DNA from 3 places in the Microcoleus sp. A6-C6 genome. Region 1 is predicted to be linked to each of the others. Evidence: riboswitches for the same ligand, from Rfam matches in the RefSeq annotation. Region 1 holds a riboswitch; each other region holds the start of a gene.

Region 1 (3,993 bases):
CGTTTTTGTACTTGACGAATGGGCAACCCATTAATTAAAACTCGTCCAGTGTTTGGTTTCACAAACCCCATAATGGCTTTAAACAACGTGGATTTGCCCGCACCATTCATCCCCACCAAACCGCAAATTGTCCCTGCTTTGAGTTGCAGCGAGGCGCTGTGCAAGGCAACTTTGCCGTGATAGGCAACAGTGACATTTTCAATATCGATACTTATTTCATTCATCTAATTTTCTCCATATTATGAATTACCTACAGAACTTGCACGCGGTGTTATAAACCAGGTTTAAATCCCCGTTTGTTCAGCCTCGCCGTCAACCATCAACCGTCATTTTTTTAGCTTCGCTGTCAACTGTCAACTGTCAACTGTCAACTGTCAACTGTCAACTATCCTGTAACCCTTTTATCAAAGTATTGACATTGTATTCAAGTAACTTAAGATAGGTTGATGCTGGGCCTTCCGCTGGAGAGAGGGAATCGACATAAAACACCCCGGCAAATTTTGCGCCTGTTTCCTTGGCTACCTGAAGCTGTCCTTGGTTGCTGACGGTACTCTCGCAGAATACAGCAGGTATTTGGTTTGCTTTGACTGTATTAATCACCCGTTCGACTTGTTTCGGTGTGGATTGCTGTTCGGCGTTGACAGGCCAAATATAAACTTCTTTCAAACCGTAATCGTTGGCAAGGTAAGAAAAAGCGCCTTCACAACTTACTATGTAGCGTTTGTCCGGGGGAATGGCTGAAATAGCTTGTTTGAGTTTTTCGTCGATCGCCCGAATTTGTTCACTGTATTTGGCGGCATTTGCGTCATAGGTTGCAGCATTAGCCGGATCGATATTTCCTAAAGCCTTGCGAATATTATCAACATAAATCAAAGCATTTTTGGGCGACATCCAAGCATGGGGATTTGGTTTACCTTGATAGGCATCGCCAGCAATATTAACGGGTTGGACTCCCTCGCTCAAAGTAATGTGAGGAACCTTGGGAAAACTGTTATAAAATCGAGTTGCCCAGCGTTCTAAGCTCAAGCCATTGTCTAAAATTAAATCGGCTTTTTGCCCTCGTGTTAAGTCGCTGGGAGTGACTTCATAGCCGTGAATTTCCGCCCCTGGCTTGGTAATGGATTGAACAGTTGCCTTGTCACCGGCGACGTTCTCCGCCATGTCTGCTAGCACCGTGAAGGTGGTGAGAATAACTTTTTTGTCTTTTCGGGTCGAATCGGTGGCGGTTGGGCTAGAAGCTCGATTTTGATTGGTTGGAGGCTCAACCGTCGTCTGAGTGTTGCACCCGCTGACGCACACTCCCAGCAGCAGCCCCAACCCAATTATCTGATACTGTTTCCAAACGGGAGAGGAGAGGAGGGATAGGGGGAAAGGGCGAGATGGAGTGAGAATTTGAGGATTTTTGGGCATATATTTCAAAATGCTAGCTAAATTTGCCACAGATTACGGCAGACAGCCCGATCGACGATCGCTGATTTTCATAATCTTTTCATTTTTTGAATTTATCACAGAACCCCTAAAAATGAAAGAATTATGAAAAATGTGGTAAATGGGCGATCGCCCAACAGAATCAGTATTTTGTGAAATATCTAAAATAGTGCTAATATCTCGGCAGATCGATCGGCTCTGATGGAGAACAGCCATCAGACGCAAGGGGGAAAGTTCGGTGAAAATCCGGCGCTGTCCCGCAACTGTAATGAGATGATACTAGGATAGTTAAATCTCCGAGTCAGGATGCCCGCCGATTTGTTTACCTGTTGTTTTCATCTGCGAGGTATAGATGATGGTTAGTTCAGTATTTTTACAATTAATCTGCTGTTGTTGTCGGTTTGTCGATCGCGAATGACAAGGGAATTTTGGATTTTGTGGCAAAAGTTGAAAATTTCTGCCATTCAGTGCTATTAACATATATGCAAGCGCTGGGAAGAATTTCAACCCTCCCGGAAATCTTAAAATTTACCCGATTCTCTCCATGTCGAAGCAAACATCAATTTCTATTTCCAAAGTAACTCGCTACCAAAATGCAGCGCTGAATTACTATTTGGGGCTGACAGATTCGCCCTATCTTCATTACGGCTATTGGAAGACTCTGCCGGTTCCTGCTGATGAACTCACGATCGCACGCCTGCGCAACGCTCAGCAAGCTTACACAGATAAATTGTTAGATTTTATCCCCAAAGAAGTCAAGACTGTGCTGGATGTAGGATGCGGGATTGGTGGAAATGCGGCTTATTTGCTCGATCGCGCTTTTGCAGTGGAAGGACTCGCGCCCGATCCGTTCCAACAACAGCGCTTTCTCAAGTGTACAGGCGATCGCGCCATCTTCCACCTCACCAAATTTGAAGACTTCCAAGCCACCCACTCCTACGATTTGGTTCTCTTTAGCGAAAGTAGCCAATATATGTCTGCTGTCGATATAGCTAAAGGTGCGGCGACTGTACTCAATCCTGGAGGCTACGTACTGCTTGCGGATATGATGCGATCTAATCCTAATTATACAGAAGGAATGTTTTCTAATTGTCATGTTGTCAAAGAGCTGGAAACTGCATTAATGCAAGCGGGGTTTAATTTAGTAAAAGCTGAGGATATTTCCACTCATATTTTACCAACAATTGACCTATATGTCGATACTTTCCGCAGGTATGGACTGAACACAATGATTTATGTTGCGGATTTAATTTCGATCGCAGTTCCGCCAATTCATAAATTCCTGCGTTGGATATTTCGTCGCTGGTTTAAAAAATTGGTGGTTGAAGGATTGGAGGCGAGTCAACTTTTTGAACAGCATCTTTGTTATGAGATTCAACTTTGGCAGTTGATAGAAAAAGATAAACGCGGTTAATAGAAGAATCGGCGGTTGAAACCGCGTCTATACAGACAAAACCCGCCTCCGCGGGTTGAAGAAAAGCCCTTAAAATTACGTTATCTTCTTCAGTCCGCGGAGGCGGACATCGTTTATATAGTCGCGAATTCCATTCGCCGTCTTATCTTATCTTATCTTATCTTATCTAATTATCAATATATGTCTCAATCAATTCTCGAATTCGATCGCACTTCCTACTCATATCCCTGCGGTTCGCGAGTAGCAATTCAAGATTTAAGCCTCAAAATCCCCGCTGGGAAGCGCTGCGGACTCATCGGTCAAAACGGCTGCGGCAAAACCACCTTGTTTCTGCTAGCAAATGGCTTGTACCAACCGCAACATGGCATGATTAGCTGGGAAGGCGAACCCTTCCGCTACGATCGCAAATATCTCACGCAACTGCGCCAACAAATCGGACTCGTCTTTCAAAATCCCGAACATCAATTAGTCGCTTCCACAGTAGAAGAAGATATCTCCTACGGATTGTACAATCTAGGATTGCCGGAATCTGATATTGCTGAAAAAGTGGAAAAGGCGATCGAGCAATTCAACTTAAGCGAACTCGCCCGCGAACCAATCCATAACCTCAGTTTAGGACAAAAAAAGCGCGTTTCGATCGCAGATATCATGATTCTCAAACCCAAACTCCTGCTGTTAGACGAACCTACCGCCTATCTCGATCCGCGCCACACCAAACAACTCATCGGTTTGCTGCAACAAATCCACGCAGCCGGAACTACCATCCTTTTAGCAAGTCACGACCTCGATTTCATCTACCGCTGGGCTGATTGGGTGTTTGTGATGGATCGCGGAAAATTGATTCTAGAAGGAACACCGGAAACCGTTTTTGCTCAGCGGGATGTCTTGGAACAATTGCAGCTTGGCGTACCGCTGGCGATCGAGCTAATCGACCAAATAAAGGCGATATTTGAGAAAAATGATAACTCAAAAATGCCCGCTTTCGAGGAATTGCAACAACAAATTTTAGACACGCGCCGACGACTTTAATCTTCAACCTGCGGAGGCAGGTTTTGTCTGTATAGACGCGGTTTCAACCGCCGCTTCTTCTGGATTTAGCCTTCATTGGCGGGCAGGATGCCCACCCCACAAGAAAATTAATTTTTTGTGGA
Region 2 (3,993 bases), on a different contig from region 1:
CGTGTGATTTTGGCTGAAAGTTGCATTAATTTCGGCATCAATTTCTGCCATTTTTTCGGGATGTTCGTTTCTTTCTTGCAGCAATTTTTCCAAGTTGGTGCGGTTATTTGTTTTCATTGATTTTAATTAATTAAATTCCCAATCTCGACAGAAAGCTTGAGGGCGACCAGCGGGATGCACTGCACAATTAATGCCGTCTTTCCCGTAATAATAATCGCAGACTTTGCAAGGTTGAGTCTCCTCTAATTTTTTCATCAAAATTGCCCGGATTGTCTGGACTCGATTGCGATATTGGTTGGCATTCGAGTGACTCGGTTCAATTGCCAAAGCTTGCTGAAAAGCTGCTAAACTGGTATCATACAATTTAATGATTTGAGTGCTATATTTTGTCCAAGCATCGGCGCTACTTTGATACAGTTCGATCGTACTTAAGTTTAAAATACCGTATTCCGTCCAAGCGTCCGCTGAAGCTCGATCGAACTTAATATTGGCATTTAGTAACACTTTTTTGATCGTTGACAAAAGTTCCCTCGGCTGCCAAGGTTTGCTAACATACGCTTCGGCGCGATCGATCGCCCTGGAGAACAAAGCTAACTGCTGTCCCTTCCCGGTTAAAAATACGATCGGTATATTCCGAGTTTCGGGATTAGCTTTAATTAAACGGCAAACTCCGTAACCGTCCATGCGGGGCATTACGATATCTAATAATACTAAATCTGGGGAATTTCTTCCAACTTTATCCAGCGCTTCCACACCGTCTGATGCTTGAATTACATTTAATCCGCTGCATCTCAACTGATGTGAAATGCACTCCCGCTGGCTGCGGGAATCTTCCACCACTAAAACTGTACTCATCACTCCCACCCGGTTTCTGATGTAAACTTGTTCGCTGCTTCGAGTTGCCCTGATAAAATTATTTTACCCACATTGGATTATTTTGTTATCACTGGCGAGCTAGATTTACTCAAATTGCAACAAATCTTAAACTGGGAAGTGCAGGCGATATTGATCGCCAAATGCTGGTTGCCAATACGCGGACAATTGTTGAAGGTTTGGGTGGCAAATATTCGGCTTTGGCGTTGCTGATTTACGGTATGAACGGCTAAATATGCAAATCATAAAAACCATTGTCCACAAAGCTTCTGGATTTTTGCCTAATTCTTTTTCATACCCTGATTAAGCAACGCCGAATCTTAAAGATGCAGGCAAATGATTTCGATCGGGACTTACGCATCGAAACCAAAGAAACCGGGTTTTTGCCTAATTTGCTGGCTGGAACGAAGGATTTTGGTAAAAAACCCGGTTTCAAATCGCGCTTGCGTCCAAGATTATTGATGATATTCGATCGCCAGACTTGATTTTAGGGGTTGCATATTTTGAAAAATGTGCTATGGTATGACCTAATCGGTTCTTGTGGAGATCACCCACCAGAGGAAACGGGGAAAGTCCGGTGCGAACCCGGCGCTGTCCCGCAACTGTGATGAAGCGTATAGTCGTTTCTTAGTCAGGATGCCCGCCGATTGTATTGTTCAATTTAATCCATCTGCGAGGTACGGATGTCTTCAGCATTTTGTTTTCAATTCGATTCGATTTTAGAGACGCTGCGCGATCGGCTATTATGCTCCTTAACCCGTGAGAAACCTGTGGTGGAATTGGTTTCTAGGGCGACACAGTGAGTTAAAAAAGTTAGCCTCAACAGCATTATCTAGTTTTAGATGCAAGAAATATTACTGGGCTTTTGCCTGCTGTAATTTCTAACAGCTTTGTTATGGCTATGTTGGAAGTTCAGATAATTTTGTCTTGGATGCGTCACATTGCAATCTGATGGCATTGCTATAGAAAATTCAGCATCGGATACCCTTATTTTCCGACAAATTTTCTATGGAATGTCAAAAACTCAACTGGATAATTCAGAAAATATCAATAGTAAAAATTCAGTCAATTGCGATCGCTCTTTGTACTGATGACTCTATTTATTGATTAACCATACTTAGGAAAAATTATGTCAATTTCAACTGCAACCATTGGATATCCTCGCATTGGTAAAAATCGTGAAGTCAAGAAGGCACTAGAAGCCTTTTGGAGTAACAAATTAAATGCACATAATCTACTGCAAACAGTCAGAAAACTAGAAATAGAAAACTGGCAAACACAGCTAAAATCAGGTATATATCGCATCGGTGTTGGCGATACTACCCTCTACGATCATGTTCTGGATTGGACAGTTCGCCTGGGGTTAATCCCCGATCGCTTTCAGCATTTATCAGGTTTAGATCGCTACTTTGCAATGGCGCGGGGCAAAGAAGGAATACCGGCGCTAGAAATGACTAAATGGTTCGACACCAACTATCACTACCTGGTACCAGAAATTCCCTCAGAATGGCAGCCTGCCGATTTCAGCGACTTTCTAGAAACAGTTAATCGCGCTCAAACTTTATTAGGCGAAAAAGTAAGACCTATTGTCTTAGGCCCCATTACTTTACTGCGATTGAGTCGGTTTGATATACCCTTAAATGAAGCAGTTTCAAGATTGCTAGAGCGTTATATTGCGTTGCTGAAAGCATTAAAAAACTTGGGTATTTCTGAAGTTCAAATTCACGAACCTGCTTTGGTTATGGGGGATGCTGGCCAATTCAAAGAAGCCTTTGAGTCAACCTATAGTTCCTTCGCTGAAATTAAACTTCCCATCGATTTAGTTACTTACTTTGATGATTTGGGAGATACCTATCCTTGGGTGATGCAGTTACCAGTTGCTGCAATTAGCTTAGATTTCACTCGCGGACGCAATTTGGAATTGCTTAAAGAACAGGGATTTCCTGCTGATAAACGATTGGGTGTGGGAATTGTAGATGCTCGCAATATTTGGCAAATTCGTCCAGAAGAAGTGCTACCAGTGCTGCAAGATATTCAGCGAATTACGCCCGATATTGTAATTCAGCCGTCGGCATCATTGCAGTTTGTTCCCTACGATGCCGCACGGGAAACAAAGTTGCCAGAACCTCTCCGCAACGTGTTGAGTTTTGCCGAACAAAAACTGCAAGCTGTGAAGTTTTTGGCACGCAGTTTAGCCGGAGAAGAAACTGGAAGCGATCGCGCTAAAATTAGCGAGGCTTGGACAACCTTCGAGAAATTTAGCCCGACCAATATTGCCGTGCAGTAACGTCTAAAAAGCTTGACAACGAATGACTTTCAACGCAAATTATCCTACGGTTTGCGGCTATCAAAACAGATTTCTCTGCCCATTTTTCCCACTACAACGATCGGCTCGTTTCCTCAAACCCCGGAAGTGCGACAACTGCGGCTGCGCTACAAAAAGGGTGAATTGAATCAGGAAAACTATCAAACTGCGATCGACGCTCAAATTGCCGAGAGCATTAAAATTCAAGAAGAAATTGGGCTAGATGTGTTAGTGCATGGCGAATTTGAGCGCACCGATATGGTGGAATATTTCGGACAACAGTTGGATGGATTCGCCTTCACTGCAAATGGCTGGGTACAAAGCTATGGCAGCCGTTACGTGCGTCCGCCGATTATTTACGGTGATGTTGTACGCACTAATCCAATGACGGTGCGCGAGTTCAAAGTAGCGCAATCATTGACGCAAAAACCAGTTAAAGGAATGCTAACAGCCCCCGTAACAATTTTAAATTGGTCATATCCGCGCACCGATATTTCCAGACAGGTACAAGCATTTCAAATAGCTCTGGCATTGCGGGATGAAATAGCAGATTTAGAAGCAGCAGGAGCGCAAGTAATTCAAGTAGATGAACCAGCATTGCGCGAAGGCTTACCTCTGAAAGTGGAAAACTGGAATCAATACCTGTCTTGGGCCGTAGATGCGTTTCTTCTGGCTACCGCAAGCGCTAATCCTCAAACTCAAATTCACACGCATATGTGCTACTGCGAATTTGGCGATATCATCAAAGATATTGAACGGTTAGATGCCGATGTAATTTCGATTGAAAATAGCCGCAGCAATAACCAAACGCTGCA
Region 3 (3,993 bases), on a different contig from region 1:
CAAAATCCGGTCGTAAGAAAAGCTATTTTGTCATTATAAATGTTAATTATTCTTCTGAGGGTAGTCTGCTCGTCAATCCGATTATGAAAAATCCTATAAACTATCATGCAACACAAATAAACTATCATGCAACATAAATTGCTTAGGAAAATAAAAAATGCTGCATTGAAAGCCTCATCGAATATCATTGCCACGAAAGAAAACAATGCAAACAATGCAAATAATAAAAATTGCCCGATAATAGCAATAATCATAGCCAAATTCCTATTCATCATACTTCCAAGTGCAGCTCCACATAAACTAAAGAATATCAGCGCAATTACCATCCCTATCGAGGCAGCAATTGATAGAATTGTATTGTTCGATAGGGGTAAATTACGAATAACTTCAGTAACAACAGACAAAACGAAAAAATATAAAATTAATCCTATTAGCGATCCTAATACTCCTCCTACCCAAGTTTTTTTATTTCCATGTGATTCTGCTAAGAGTGTGATTTCAGCAACTGCAAATCCATAGACTAAGCTCATAATAATACCCAAAGCAATCTCATAGTTGCTGCCCATACTAAATAGAAAGCCGAATAACACCAACCAGCAGATCAAAATCAGGTTGCCCTTAGACAATAAAGTAGTTAGTTTTGGTATAGGAAGGAGAGCTGTTGTGACTTTAATTTTGAGTTGATAAGTGTCGGGTTCGGAATTTGTATGGAAGATTATATAGCGCTCATAAGCTTGACTTGCCAACAATTGTTTGGTATCAACTAGGATTTTGACATCAAAATTATTGCTCTCAAATTTCTGCGGCTCAAACGAGATCCAAGGGTGATCGTAAGGTGTATGCGGCGGATCATTCGGATGCGGCGCGACTTCCCATCTGCCACAAAGCATTGTATCGGGAATTGGGTTGCTAATTGCGATGGTTTGTGTTATTGTTTCTCCATATTCTGTAGCGGCAAATTCCAGCGTATCGCGCTCAAGCCTCACTTTCGGCAAGCTACTAACATCCAGAGATTTCAGAACGGCTAAAGCCTCAGTCGCTGACTGATGTCGATCCTGCAATCTCGGTGCTACCATCCTGTCCAGCCAGTTCATCCAACCCTGCTGCAATGGCGGTACTAAATGCCGGAAATGAATGCTATAATTATCATCAATTAAGTTACCGACATCCACGGATTTTGTACCTGTTAATAGGCAAATCAGCGTCGCCCCCAAGCCGTAAAGGTCGGATGCTTGTGTTAATTGTCGGTTAAACATTTGCTCTGGTGGCATGAATCCCATTGTGCCTTTGACAACGCTGCTGGCGGCGATGTTTCCACCTCCTAAGCGGGCAAAACCGAAGTCTACTAAGTAAACATTTAACTCGTCATCGATTAATAAGTTCTCTGGTTTGATGTCGCGGTGGATTACGGACGGTTTTTGGGATTGCAGGTAAGCTAGAATTTCTAAAGTGGCGATCGCAATTTGTTTAATATCCGGCGGCGAGAAAGTCCGGGCGATCGCACATTCGGCATTTTTGTATTCCTGCACCATGCAAAATCCGCTGTCAGTCCCGAAAGCATCGAGATAGCGGGGAATTCCCGGGTGTGCGAGCTTTTTGAGCACTTTGATTTCTTGTTCGTAAGCATCGTATTCCGCCCAGCTAGCACCTAATTGGGCGAATTGAAATTGCTTAATAACAACGGGCTTATTTGTGTTAATTTTTGTAGCGAGATAGGTGACGCGCCCGCCCAGACTGTTGTATCCGAGTTCGCTGGTTAGTTGATAGCCGTGGGTGGAAAAGTCGGGGAAGGTGTTCATAAGGTTTGTAGTGAGGACTTCAGTCCGCAGAAATATCAGAGGACTAAAGTCCTTACTACGAACGGGGTTAATTTATGTGGGTAGATATTAAAAATCGCTGTTACCAACATAACTTTTTTGGGAAAGGGCGGCAAGTGTGGTAAGATTTGAATTTGCGATCGGTTCTAGCGGGGAGCAGCCGCCAGAGGAAACGGGGAAAGTTCGGTGCAAGTCCGGCGCTGTCCCGCAACTGTAATGAAATCCTTGTGGTTTCTCAAGTCAGAATGCCCGCCGATATCTAACTCACTTTTACACGCATCTACGAGGTATGGATGATGAATGGAACTAACACGGCTGTACGCACAAAACACTGTCTTTTAGTTTGTACTGCTTGCGCTAGTGTTTGGAAAGATGGCAAGCGCGAAGGTAAAAGTGGCGGCCAACAATTCATGGAAGATTTATCGAAACTCGCTAAAGATTGGAAGTTTTCAGATGAATTTGATATTCGGGAAGTTGAGTGTATGAGTGCTTGCAGTCATGCTTGTGCCGTGTCTTTTGCTGCTGCTGGAAAGTATACTTATTTGTTTGGTGATTTGCCTGCCAATGAGCCGGAAAGCGTCGAGGCTGTGCTTGAATGTGCGAGTCAATATTATGCTAAGCCGGATGGTTTGTTGCCTTGGTCTGAGCGTCCTCAAGCTTTGAAAAAAGGTGTTTTGGCGAAGATTCCACCGCTGGGAAATTAGAGATAAGGAACGAAAATTTGGCGTTGCTGAACTTGAGTATGAATTGACTTTTTTTACCATTGAGTAAAACATAGACTTTTTGGGTCGTTGAGGTTTTGGGTAGAACTTAATTCATACCGTCAATCAGCAACGCCAAGTCCTCACTAAGAACCTGCTGTTTATGCTTGCATTCTCAGCCAGCTAAACACTTGTTCGGCAGTGATACTCATGGGAATCATTTCGGGCACGGGAACGACATCGCTACCTTCGCAGAATTGCGGTTGTTGATTGGGTAAAAATACTAAAATTGATCGATCGCCTGGATCGACTAGCCATCCCAACTGACAATTATGTTGCAGACAGTGAATATTTTTTTTAGTTACGCGATTTGAGCTTTGTTGTGGCGACAGGATTTCGATCGCCCAATAGGGTGCAATTAGCACATCATCCAACGGTTCGCCGTTCTCATCAAATTGAATCTGTTCCCACAATAGTACCGCAACATCGGGAACAATCGATCGCCCGCCAAACGTACACCGCAACTCAGGAAAAGCATAAGCTATCTTGGGAGTTTCAGTCACACAATTAATTTCGTTGCAGCTTCTTAATTGCAATAGGCTGTGCTTTGTTTTCGGCATAGGTTTTTGGACGATCTCGCCTTCAATGTATTCGCTGGCTGGTTTCGTTTCTGGCCGTTTCAGAAATTCTTCAAGGGTAATGCGCTCAATTGCGATCGTCATAAATAAATTCCTCAATGCTACCGATCTTCATTGTAAGACAAAAAATATTTATCTTGTATAAAAGTGCTGTTGAATCGCCTAATTTTGCAGAACAATCTGCTGTTTAAATTCAAATAAATTAGGACTTTTAGGATCGTAAGTAGCGCGCAACCAATGCACGTTGGGAGAACCAAAAGTTTCAACTCTAGTAAAGTTTTTCAGTCTCGGAAGTTGAGTTTCATCGGTAAAACGGGGTAAAGGTTTATCGATGCGGAAGTAGTGAGTATCGCCGTGCACGAATACGACTTGTCCCGGAAAACTGCGGGTTTCTGTTTCCAGAGTTGTGATAAAATCGTTGTAGCCAGTTATTCTTTTGTCGGTTCGATCGAGTTCAAAGCCCGGATTTGCCTGAGCAACTAACATAATTCCTTTGCTGTTGCTGCGTTTGGCTAAGGTAAAACATTCTTTGATCCAGGCTAAATTAGCTGAATTGCGATCGGCATATTCTTGATCTTGTTCAGGTGTGCGACCAAAATTGTTGTTACTTCCCGGCATATTTATCGCAAAAAATACCATCCCATTATAAGTCCAGCGGACATTTTCACGGTATTTAGCAAACTGTGGGTTTTCGCTTTGACGGGTGAGAGTCAAGGTGCGCTTTCCCAAACTTTGAGTACCTTTGTTGAAGATTTCCCGCAGTTTAGCGAGTCTTTCTATGGGATTATTTTAACTGCTGTTATTTGAACGGTGACAGTCAGTCCATTCGTTATCGCC

What was found. Region 1 has a riboswitch for cobalamin ahead of QUB52_RS10475 (class I SAM-dependent methyltransferase). Riboswitches for the same ligand answer to the same signal wherever they lie in the genome.
Region 2: it holds a riboswitch for cobalamin, as region 1 does, so the genes downstream of both, QUB52_RS13390 (hypothetical protein) here and QUB52_RS10475 (class I SAM-dependent methyltransferase) in region 1, are expected to answer to the same signal.
Region 3: it holds a riboswitch for cobalamin, as region 1 does, so the genes downstream of both, QUB52_RS03550 (DUF1636 domain-containing protein) here and QUB52_RS10475 (class I SAM-dependent methyltransferase) in region 1, are expected to answer to the same signal.

Annotation. Positions count from the first base shown of each region.
Region 1 is NZ_JAUBVR010000019.1:22,789-26,781, forward strand. Features, by position in the region: gene QUB52_RS10465 (metal ABC transporter ATP-binding protein) at 1-224, opposite strand, end outside; gene QUB52_RS10470 (metal ABC transporter substrate-binding protein) at 382-1,440, opposite strand; cobalamin riboswitch at 1,605-1,760, shown strand; gene QUB52_RS10475 (class I SAM-dependent methyltransferase) at 1,973-2,842, shown strand; gene QUB52_RS10480 (energy-coupling factor ABC transporter ATP-binding protein) at 3,023-3,871, shown strand.
Region 2 is NZ_JAUBVR010000027.1:72,985-76,977, reverse strand. Features, by position in the region: gene QUB52_RS13405 (adenylate/guanylate cyclase domain-containing protein) at 1-117, opposite strand, end outside; gene QUB52_RS13400 (response regulator) at 127-855, opposite strand; gene QUB52_RS13395 (hypothetical protein) at 1,200-1,358, shown strand; cobalamin riboswitch at 1,389-1,535, shown strand; gene QUB52_RS13390 (hypothetical protein) at 2,003-3,160, shown strand; gene metE (5-methyltetrahydropteroyltriglutamate--homocysteine S-methyltransferase) at 3,173-3,993, shown strand, end outside.
Region 3 is NZ_JAUBVR010000004.1:74,960-78,952, reverse strand. Features, by position in the region: gene QUB52_RS03555 (serine/threonine protein kinase) at 1-1,799, opposite strand, end outside; cobalamin riboswitch at 1,942-2,088, shown strand; gene QUB52_RS03550 (DUF1636 domain-containing protein) at 2,111-2,521, shown strand; gene QUB52_RS03545 (Uma2 family endonuclease) at 2,680-3,240, opposite strand; gene QUB52_RS03540 (hypothetical protein) at 3,319-3,870, opposite strand; gene QUB52_RS03535 (hypothetical protein) at 3,946-3,993, opposite strand, start outside.